2 regions of the Mesorhizobium sp. M0244 genome follow, and region 2 is predicted to be linked to the other one. Evidence: predicted binding sites of a transcription regulator. Region 2 holds the regulator's gene; the other holds the start of a gene.
The links. Region 2 encodes PhoB, which activates phosphate uptake and scavenging genes when phosphate is short. Its sites were predicted from a motif close to TGTCATNNANCTGTCAT; they were not measured.
Positions count from the first base shown of each region.

Region 1: a site for PhoB is predicted at 2,533-2,549, ahead of olsB (l-ornithine N(alpha)-acyltransferase). Genes of this name have one in related genera too.

Region 1 covers NZ_JAMYSE010000004.1:210,742-215,582, reverse strand. The annotation lists gene NKJ08_RS05840 (PAS domain-containing hybrid sensor histidine kinase/response regulator) at 71-2,353, shown strand; gene olsB (l-ornithine N(alpha)-acyltransferase) at 2,613-3,488, shown strand; gene grpE (nucleotide exchange factor GrpE) at 3,625-4,257, opposite strand; gene NKJ08_RS05825 (hypothetical protein) at 4,493-4,696, shown strand; gene NKJ08_RS05820 (fatty acid desaturase) at 4,822-4,841, shown strand, end outside.
Region 2 covers NZ_JAMYSE010000002.1:129,988-134,828, reverse strand. The annotation lists gene xylF (D-xylose ABC transporter substrate-binding protein) at 1-143, opposite strand, end outside; gene NKJ08_RS02960 (ROK family protein) at 429-1,673, shown strand; gene phoB (phosphate regulon transcriptional regulator PhoB) at 1,683-2,372, opposite strand; gene phoU (phosphate signaling complex protein PhoU) at 2,389-3,096, opposite strand; gene pstB (phosphate ABC transporter ATP-binding protein PstB) at 3,129-3,932, opposite strand; gene pstA (phosphate ABC transporter permease PstA) at 3,929-4,780, opposite strand; gene pstC (phosphate ABC transporter permease subunit PstC) at 4,784-4,841, opposite strand, start outside.

The DNA.
Region 1 (4,841 bases), on a different contig from region 2:
AGAGCGCGACCGCTAAAATTCGAACGATCCGCCACAACCTTCCATAAGCTCTATCTGGCAGGAGTTCCGTATGATTGCGGAACCCGGCATCAGAGAGGCGGAACCAGCCGAACGGGCCGACGGGACGGCTCCCGAGGGGCGGCAGCTTGTCGCCGCTCCACCGCTGGCGCCGGAATTGCCGGATGCCAACCGCGAAGGCCTGCCGTTCCTGACGCTCGTCGCCATCGTCGTGCTGGCAGGCCTGTCGCATCTGACCGGAGCGCCGATCTTCATCACCATCGGCCTTTTGGCGACAGCCATGGCCGGGCTCGCCATGCATCTGCGCAACAGGCGCGCCGAGCGCCGCGCGGTGGCCTTGCTCGGCGCGACGGCGGCCCGCAGCCGCGCCGAGATCGAGACGCTGGCCGACCGCATGTGGGAGATGCAGGAGAGCGAGGAGCGCTTCCGCGGGCTGATCGATGCGCTCGGCGATCTCGTCGTCCACCGCGACCGCGACGGCCACATCGTCTACGCCAACAAGGTTTTCGCCGACCTTGTCGAAACCGACCAGCGCGACCTTGCCGGCAAGACCTTGGCCGAACTCGGCATCGATGTCGGCATCGTCCCCGACGCCGCCTTTTCCGACCATGAATGCCTGAGTTCCACCGACGTCGCCATTCGCACGCCGGACGGTCCACGCTGGTTCTCTTGGATCGAGCTGTCGGTGCGCGACAAGGACAGCGGCGCCGTTTCGCATCGTGCCATCGCCCGCGACATCACTGCCCGCAAGCGCGCCGAATCGTCGCTGATCACCGCCCGCGAGCGGGCCGAATATGCCAGCCAAGCCAAATCGCGCTTCCTCGCCACCGTCAGCCACGAGATCCGCACGCCGATGAACGGCATCATGGGCATGGCGCGGCTTCTCGCCGACACCAGCCTTTCGCCCGAGCAGCGGACCTATGTCGGCGCCATCTCGACCTCGGCCAGCGCGCTGCTGGCTCTGATCGAGGACCTGCTCGATTACTCCAAGATCGAGGCCGGCCGCTTCGATCCGGAACCGCAGCCGATGTCGGTGCGTGAGATCGCCGACAACGTCGTCGAACTCTTGGCGGCGCGGGCCTTTGCCAAGGATATCGGCCTCGGCTGCCATGTCGAACCCGACGTGCCGCAGCTGATCACCGCCGACCCCGGCAGGGTCAGGCAGGTGCTGCTCAACCTCATCGGCAACGCCGTCAAGTTCACCGACAGCGGCGGCGTTCTGGTAAGCATCGCCCGCGTCCGCACCGAAACCACCGATCGCATCCGCTTCACCATCGCTGACACCGGCCCCGGTCTGCGTGAGGAGGACATGGAGCGCATCTTCGAGGACTTCGAACAGGCCGACGGCACCTCGACCCGTGCGCATGGCGGCGCCGGCCTCGGTCTTGCCATTTCCAAGCGCCTGGTGACCGCCATGGGCGGCACTATCTCGGTGTCGAGCCGGCTTGGCCAGGGGTCCGAATTCGTCTTCGAGATTCCCGCTATTTCCGCAGTCGAGGCGCCGCAGATCCGCCAGAACGCGCTGTCGGGCCGGCATGCGGTGATCGTGTCGAAGAATCTCGTCGAGGCCGAAGCCATCGCCCGCACCATTCGCGCCAATGGCGGCACGGTCGATCTGGCCACCACCGCCGCCCAGGCCACCCCTTTCGCCGAGGGCTGCGACGTGCTTCTGGTCGATGCTGCCATGGAGGAAAGTGACGGCAGGCTGCTCAGGCGCCTGCGCCAGGGCGGCTTTGCCGATTGCGAGGCGGTGACGCTGATCGCGCCGACCGACCGCGGCATGCTTGGCGAGTTCCGCGCCAACGGTTACGCCACCTTCCTGGCAAGGCCGGTGCGCGGCGAGACACTGCTGCGCGTGCTTTTGACCAGCCATGCGCCGGTCATCGCCGAGCCGCAGCCGCAAAAGCGCGGCGCGCAAGCTGTGCACGCCATTGGTGGCCGCCAGCAGGGCCTGTCGGTGCTGATCGCCGAGGACAACGACATCAACGCCATGCTGGCCCGCGCCACGCTGCTGAAGGCCGGGCATCGCGTAAAAGTGGTCGGCAACGGCAAGGCCGCGGTCGAGGCGGTCATCAGCACCGGCCACAAGCACCGCTTCGATGTGGTGCTGATGGACCTGCATATGCCGGTGATGGACGGTCTGGACGCCATCGCCGCCATCCGCCGCTATGAGGAGGAGACCGCGGTGCCGCCGGTGCCGATCATGGTGCTGTCGGCCGACAGCCAGGAAAAGACCCGCCACGCCGTGCTCGCTCACGGTGCCAGCGGCTTCGTCACCAAGCCGCTCGACCCCGATGCCCTGGTTCACGCGGTCGAAGGGCAAGTGGCTGCCTGAGCCGCTTTCGATCACCCGATAGCCGGTTGGCATTAGAGCGCCCGCGTCTCTTGGACGCGCAAAGGACGCTCTAACACTTTGACTTTTTCGCATGATCCTTTCCGGAAACCAATTTCGGTTTCCGGGGTCATGCGATACCCAGCCGACGAAGTATTGCCCGCAGAGCCGTATCACGGTACTGTCACAATCCTGTTGCACCTACACCGTATCCCCGTGCCAAGAGGGATGGCTCGAAGGAGAATCACTCGTGCATACAGTCATGCCGGAATGTGATGCTCGGCCGAACGCCAGCGGGCCTTTGCTTGTCGGCCGGAACGCCGATGCCGTCATAAAAGGCGCATCGCTCGGCCGCATCGGCAATCTCGAAGTGCGGCTCGCCCGCAACGAGGCCGAGATCGCTGCCGCGCAGGAAGTGCGCTACCGGGTGTTCTACGACGAGCTTGGTGCCAGGAAGGACCTGTTCCAGATGCAGGACCGCCGCGATGCCGACCGCTTCGATCCCCTCTGCGATCATCTGCTGGTCTTCGATACTTCGCTTTCCGGCCCCGAGCATCGCCGCATCGTCGGCACCTACCGCCTGCTGCGGCAGGAGATTGCCGCAGCAGCCGGCGGCTTCTATTCCGAGGGCGAATTCGAGCTGACCAAGTTGATCGCCCGGCATCCCGGCCAGCGCTTCCTTGAGCTTGGCCGCTCCTGTGTTCTGCCGGAATACCGTTCGAAGCGCACCATCGAGGCGCTGTGGCAAGGCATCTGGGCCTATATCAACCATTACGGCATCGGCGTGATGACAGGCTGCGCGTCGTTCCACGGCACCGTGCCGGCGGCACATGCCGAGGCGCTGACCTATCTTGCCCATCACTGCCGGACGAATTCATCCTGGGACGTGCGTGCCGTCGCCGGGCGCTATTGTTCCATGGATCTGATGCCGATCGAGGCCGTCAATGCCAAGGCGGCGATCGCCGCCATGCCGCCGCTGGTCAAGGGCTATCTGCGCGTCGGCGCGCGCATCGGCGACGGCTGCGTCATCGATCGTGAATTCTCGACGGTCGACGTGTTCGTGGTGATGCCGGTCAAGGAGATCGGCGCCCGCTACGTCAACTATTATGGCGGGGAAGCGCAGCGCTTCGCTGCGTGAATAGTGAATAGTGAATAGTGAATAGTGAATGATGAATAGTGAATGATGAATAGTGAATGATAGAAACGAAGCCCGTCTGGCTTCTACAAACTACTTTCTACCAACTACTAACCATTCACTATTGACCATTCATCATTCACGCATCCTTCTCAGCCTGCTCGTTGACCGGCCCCGGCTCCGGCGCTTCGCTTGCCACATGCTTGGGGCCGCCCTTGGCGACGCCGACCATGGCCGGCCGCAGCACGCGCTCGCCGATCGAATAGCCGGGCTGCACGACCTGGACGACCGTGTTGGCGGGCACGTCGGGATTGGGCACCTCGAACATCGCCTGGTGGAAATTCGGGTCGAATTTCTCCCCCTCGGGCTCGAGCTTCTTCACACCGTGCCGCTCCAGCGCCGACAGCATGGCGCGCTCGGTGATCTCGACGCCGTCGATCAGCGCCTTGAAGCCGGCATCGCCCGATGCCTTGGCCTCCTCCGGGATGGCATCCAGCGCACGGCGCAGATTGTCTGATACCGACAGCATGTCGCGGGCAAAATTGGCGACCGCATAGGCGCGCGCGTCGTGGACGTCTCGGGCGGTGCGGCGGCGCAAATTCTCCATGTCGGCCGCGACGCGCAGCGCGCGATCCTTCAGCTCTTCGTTTTCCTTCAGAAGCCGCACAAGCGCTTCATAGTCGCCGTCGACGCCGCCTTCCCTTGGCTCCGCGGCAGCCTCGGTCTTCTCGGCTTCATCGGGCGCGCGTTCGTCTTTTGCCTGGTCGCTCATCGCCGTTTCCCGTCATTTCGAATGGTGTGGATTTGCGCCCGATATCGAGGTTTAGCGGCCAAAAATCAAGGGGCAAGCGATACTGCAGCCGCTGTCGCGGCTTGATGGCGGACGGCGCAGACCTTTCGATTTTAATTCAAACTTTACCACAGCTGCCGGCTTTGCTTGCCAGGATACTACAAAGCGGGAACCATTCCTCCCCTGGAAGAGTTTCGAAGCCGACACAGGATTTTGGATGATGCCCCGCAGGAATGGCGAAAAACGCGACGGGCTCGCCGCCGATATCCGGCGCCAGCTCGGCACCGAAGCGACCAAGCGCTTTCTGCGCACCTTGCCGGCCTACCGCACGGAGTCCGATATTCCCGACCGTTTGAAGGAATTGCTTGACCGCCTGGACGGCATCGAAGCCAACATGGTCGCAGGCGGGCGCCGTCGGTAGACGCCGTTGCCGGCGGCGCGCCCGGCGATTGCGGCCGGAAACTCCTCGCATCGCGCGACATTTACGCGCAGTAACTTTGCGTGACCCCATCTTGTGGCAGCGCCCTGCACCGCCTATGTTTCATGATGAACATGATTTCCCCCGA
Region 2 (4,841 bases):
ATTGCGGCTTCGTCGGTCTTCCAGCGCTCCTCCTGGAAATTCGACCACGAAACGCCGATGACCTTGTCCTTAGCCTGCGCCACCGACGCGAGCGTCAGCGTCATGGCGACACCCGCCAGAATGGCGGTCGTGAATTTCTTCATCATATCCTCCCTGCGCCGCGTACGGCGTGACCAATTGGCCCAAAGACCAGCTAGAGGCGTTAATTTTTTCGAGCCTCGAAAAAATACTGACCCGATCTCCGGCTGCTGTCAACATCGATTCTGATGGATTTTGATGACTCTCCGAGTTTTTTCGAGTGTCGGAATAAACGATGACAGCGCCGCCGGCATCTGACACTATTTGCCTGTATCTGACACTATTTGTCGGACATTACCGACGGCTTCCGGTTCATGAGCGGCCGCGGCAACCGGGAGGAAAGCAAAACGATGTCGGTCGGAATCCGCCATGACGATTTGCGCCGGCGCAACCGGGCGATGGTGATCTCGGCGGTGCGCCGGGCCAGCCAGCCGTCGCGTACGGAGATCGCTGCAACCACCGGCCTCAGCCATTCGACCATATCGGCGATCTCCTCCGACCTGATACGGGAAGGCATCCTCGCCGAGAGCAAGGCAAACGAGCCCGTTTCGTTGAAACGCGGTCGTCCGCAGGTCGGCCTCGCCCTCAACCCGGAAGCGGCGGCGGTGCTGACCGTGGTGTTGTCGCTGAATTTCCTGTCGGCCGCCATCATCGACTATGCGGGACAGGTGGTCGTCGAGGAACAGCGCCGGCTGGACACGCTGACCATGCCGCGCGACGAGCTGATCCGCGAATGCATGGCCATCGTCCGGCGCCGGCTGGAAGATCCAGACCTTGACGTCCGCAGTGTCGCCCGCATCGCCCTGGCGATTCAGGGAATTACCGACTCCCCTGCACGCGCCATGCTGTGGTCGCCGATCACGCCGCAGACGGACATCGCCTTTGCCGACATGCTGGAAGACGAATTCGGCATCCCGGCCACGGTGGAGAACGATTGCAATATGATGGCGGTGGCTTTGCGCTGGCGCGATCCGGATCGCTATCGCGACGACTTCATCGCCATCCTGCTTTCGCACGGCATCGGCATGGGGCTGGTGCTGAAGGGCGAGCTGTTCACCGGCACGCATTCCTCGGGCGGCGAGTTTGGCCACATGATCCATCGTCCAGGCGGCGCGCTCTGCCGTTGCGGGCGGCGCGGCTGCATCGAGGCCTATGCAGGCAATTACGCCATCTGGCGCAACGCTACGGGGATGAGCGAAGACAGCAAACCGGTCGCCGACGTCAGCGACGCCGACATGCGCGCGTTGGCGGCCCGGGCCCGCGAGAAGGATGGGCCGGAACGCGAGGCCTACCGCAGGGCCGGCGAAGCGCTGGGTTTCGGTCTCGGCTCGTTGTTCGCGCTGATCGATCCAGCACCGGTCGCGATGGTCGGCGTCAGTGCCGCCGCCTTCGATCTGATCGAGCCGGCCTTGCGCAAGGCCATCGCCCAGACCGCCGGTGGCCAGCATTCGAGCTCGATCTCCTTCGACACCGAGCCGAACGAATTGCCGCTGATCCGCGAAGGCTGCGCGATGCGGGCGTTAAGCTTCGTCGACCAGGAGATTTTCGCGCCGGGCGCGCAAATGAGGCCCGGCATCAGAAAGAACGTAGCCTGACCAGGCAGGTCAATCTTCCCTGATCGCATAGCCGGCACCGCGGATGGTGCGGATGACATCCGGCATGCGGCCGTTATTGACGGCTTTGCGCAGCCGCCCGACATGCACGTCGACGGTGCGTTCGTCGATGTAGATCGTCTCGCCCCAGACATTATCGAGCAACTGGCTGCGCGAGAAGACGCGGCCGGGATGCCGCATCATGAATTCGAGCAGCCGGAATTCGGTCGGCCCGAGCCGGATTTCGCTCTTCTTGCGATAGACCCTGTGCGATTCGCGATCGAGCACGATGTCGCCGACCTTCAGCACGCTGGACAGCACTTCCGGCTTGGCGCGGCGCAGCAGCGCCTTGACCCTGGCCATGAATTCCGGTGTCGAAAACGGTTTGACCAGATAGTCGTCGGCGCCGGTCGAAAGACCGCGCACCCGGTCGCTCTCCTCGCCGCGCGCGGTCAGCATGATGATCGGCAGCCGCTCGGTTTCGGGGCGCACCCGCAACCGTCGGCAGAGCTCGATGCCGGAAACCGCTGGTATCATCCAGTCGAGCACCAGAAGATCGGGCACATTCTCCTGCAAACGGATCTCGGCTTCGTCGCCGCGTGTCACCACCTCGACCTGGTAGCCTTCGGATTCGAGATTGTAGCGGAGCAGCACACCCAACGGCTCCTCGTCCTCCACCACCATTATGCGTGGTGCGATCATCGGCTGGGCACCCCCATCATGTCACCGGTGCGGACATTGTCGTTTCGTCCTGCTTCGGACGATTGACAGGCAATTGCTCGCCGGTCAGCACATAATACGCATTTTCGGCGATGTTGGTGACATGGTCGCCGATCCGCTCCAGATTCTTGGCGCAGAACAGCAGATGCGTGCAAGCGGTGATGTTGCGCGGGTCTTCCATCATGTACGTCAACAGCTCGCGGAACACGGACGTGTATTTGACGTCGATGCGCTCGTCGGCGGCGCGTAGCTTGGCCAGCGCGGCCGCATCGCCGGCAGCATACTCCTCGATGACGCCCTGCACCTGGATGAGCACCAGCTGCGCCATCGCATCGATGGAATGCGATAGGTCGCGCGGCGTGACGCTGAGGCCGACCGCACTCACACGCTTGGCGATATTCTTGGCAAGGTCGCCGATGCGTTCGAGGTCGCCGGCCATGCGGATCGCCCCGACGACATGGCGCAGATCGTGGGCCATCGGCTGGCGCTTGGCGATCAGGGTGATGGCGCGGTCGTCCAGTTCGCGTTGACGCGCATCCATGATGGCGTCGTCCGAAACAACGCGCTGCGCCAGCGCATTGTCGGAATTCAACAGGGCCTTGGTCGCCCCGCCGACCATCGAACCGGCGAGATCGGCCATGTCGCGGATCAGCTTGCTGATCTGCTCGAGATCCTCGTCGAAAGACGCGACTGTATGTTCGGCCATGATATTGTCCTCGTCTGCGTGATCGGCACCGCTCAGCCGAAGCGGCCGGTGATGTAGTCCTGCGTGCGCTTCTCGCGGGGCGACGTGAAGATCTTCTCGGTCCGGTCGAACTCGACCAGCTCACCCAGATACATGAAGGCAGTCTGGCGCGACACGCGCGCCGCCTGCTGCATGTTGTGAGTGACGATGACGATCGTGTAGTCGGCTTGCAATTCGTCGATCAGTTCCTCGATCTTGGCGGTCGACAGCGGGTCGAGGGCCGAGGCCGGTTCGTCGAGCAGAATGACTTCCGGCTTCACTGCCACGGTGCGGGCAATGCAGAGCCGCTGCTGCTGGCCGCCGGAGAGGCTCAAGCCGCTGGCGTTGAGCTTGTCCCTGACCTCGCCCCAAAGCGCGGCACGCTTCAACGCCTGTTCGACGCGGCCGTCCATCTCGGACTTGCCGAGATTCTCGTAGAGCCTGACGCCGAAGGCGATGTTCTCGTAGATCGACATGGGGAACGGCGTCGGCTTCTGGAACACCATGCCGATCTTGGTCCTGAGCAGGTTGAGATCCTGCGACCGGTCGAGAATGTTCTTGCCGTCGAGCAGGACCTGGCCCTCGGCTGTCTGTTTCGGGTAGAGCTCGTAGATGCGGTTGAAGACGCGCAGCAGCGTCGACTTCCCGCAGCCCGAAGGCCCGATGAAGGCCGTGACACTGCGCTCGGGCAGCGACAGGCTGATGTCCTTCAGCGCCTTGCTCTGGCCGTAGTAGAAGTTGAGGTTCTTGACCTCGATCTTCGTCTTCTCGGCGACCGTTTCGGTCATCGTCATGTCCGGGGACAACATCTGTGTCATCTGTCCTCTCTGCGTCCGGTAAGGCTGCGGGCGAGGATGCTCAAGCCCAGAACCGTCAGGGTGATTATGAGTGCGCCGGTCCACGCCAGCTGCTGCCATTCCTCGTAAGGGCTGAGAGCGAACTGGAAGATGGTCACCGGCAGGCTGGCCATCGGCGCGTTGATATTGCTGCTCCAGAACTGGTTGTTGAGCGCGGTGAAGAGCAGCGGCGCCGTCTCGCCGGAAATGCGTGCTATCGACAGCAATATGCCGGTGACGATGCCGGACAATGCGGCGCGGTAGGCGACCGAACGGATCACCACCCAGCGCGGCGCGCCGATCGCGGCGCCGGCTTCACGCAACGCGTTCGGCACCAGGTTGAGCATGTCTTCAGTAGTGCGCACGACCACCGGAATGACCAGGATGGCAAGCGCAACGGCGCCGGCAATCGCCGAGAAATGCCCCATTGGCCGCACCATCAATTCATAGACGAACAAGCCGATGATGATCGACGGCGCCGACAACAGGATGTCGTTGATGAAGCGGACGACGGTGGTGATGCGCGAAAAGCGTCCATACTCGGCCATGTAGGTGCCGGCCAGAACGCCGATTGGCGTGCCAACGATAACGGCGATGACCGTCATGACCAGGCTGCCGGCGATGGCGTTGAGCAGGCCGCCAGCTTCGCCCGGTGGTGGCGTCATCTCGGTGAAGACCGCGAGCGAAAGCCCGGCTGTGCCCTTATAGACCAACGCGCCGAGAATGAGCGCCAGCCAGGCAAGCCCGATGCCGGCGGCGACGACGCAAAGCGTCATCATCACCGAATTCCTGGCTTTGCGGCGGCTGTGGAGCGATGAGGATGTCGACATCGGTCAGGCTCCCGTACGGGCGTCGATCCGCATCAGCATATAGCGGGCGGCGGCAAGGATC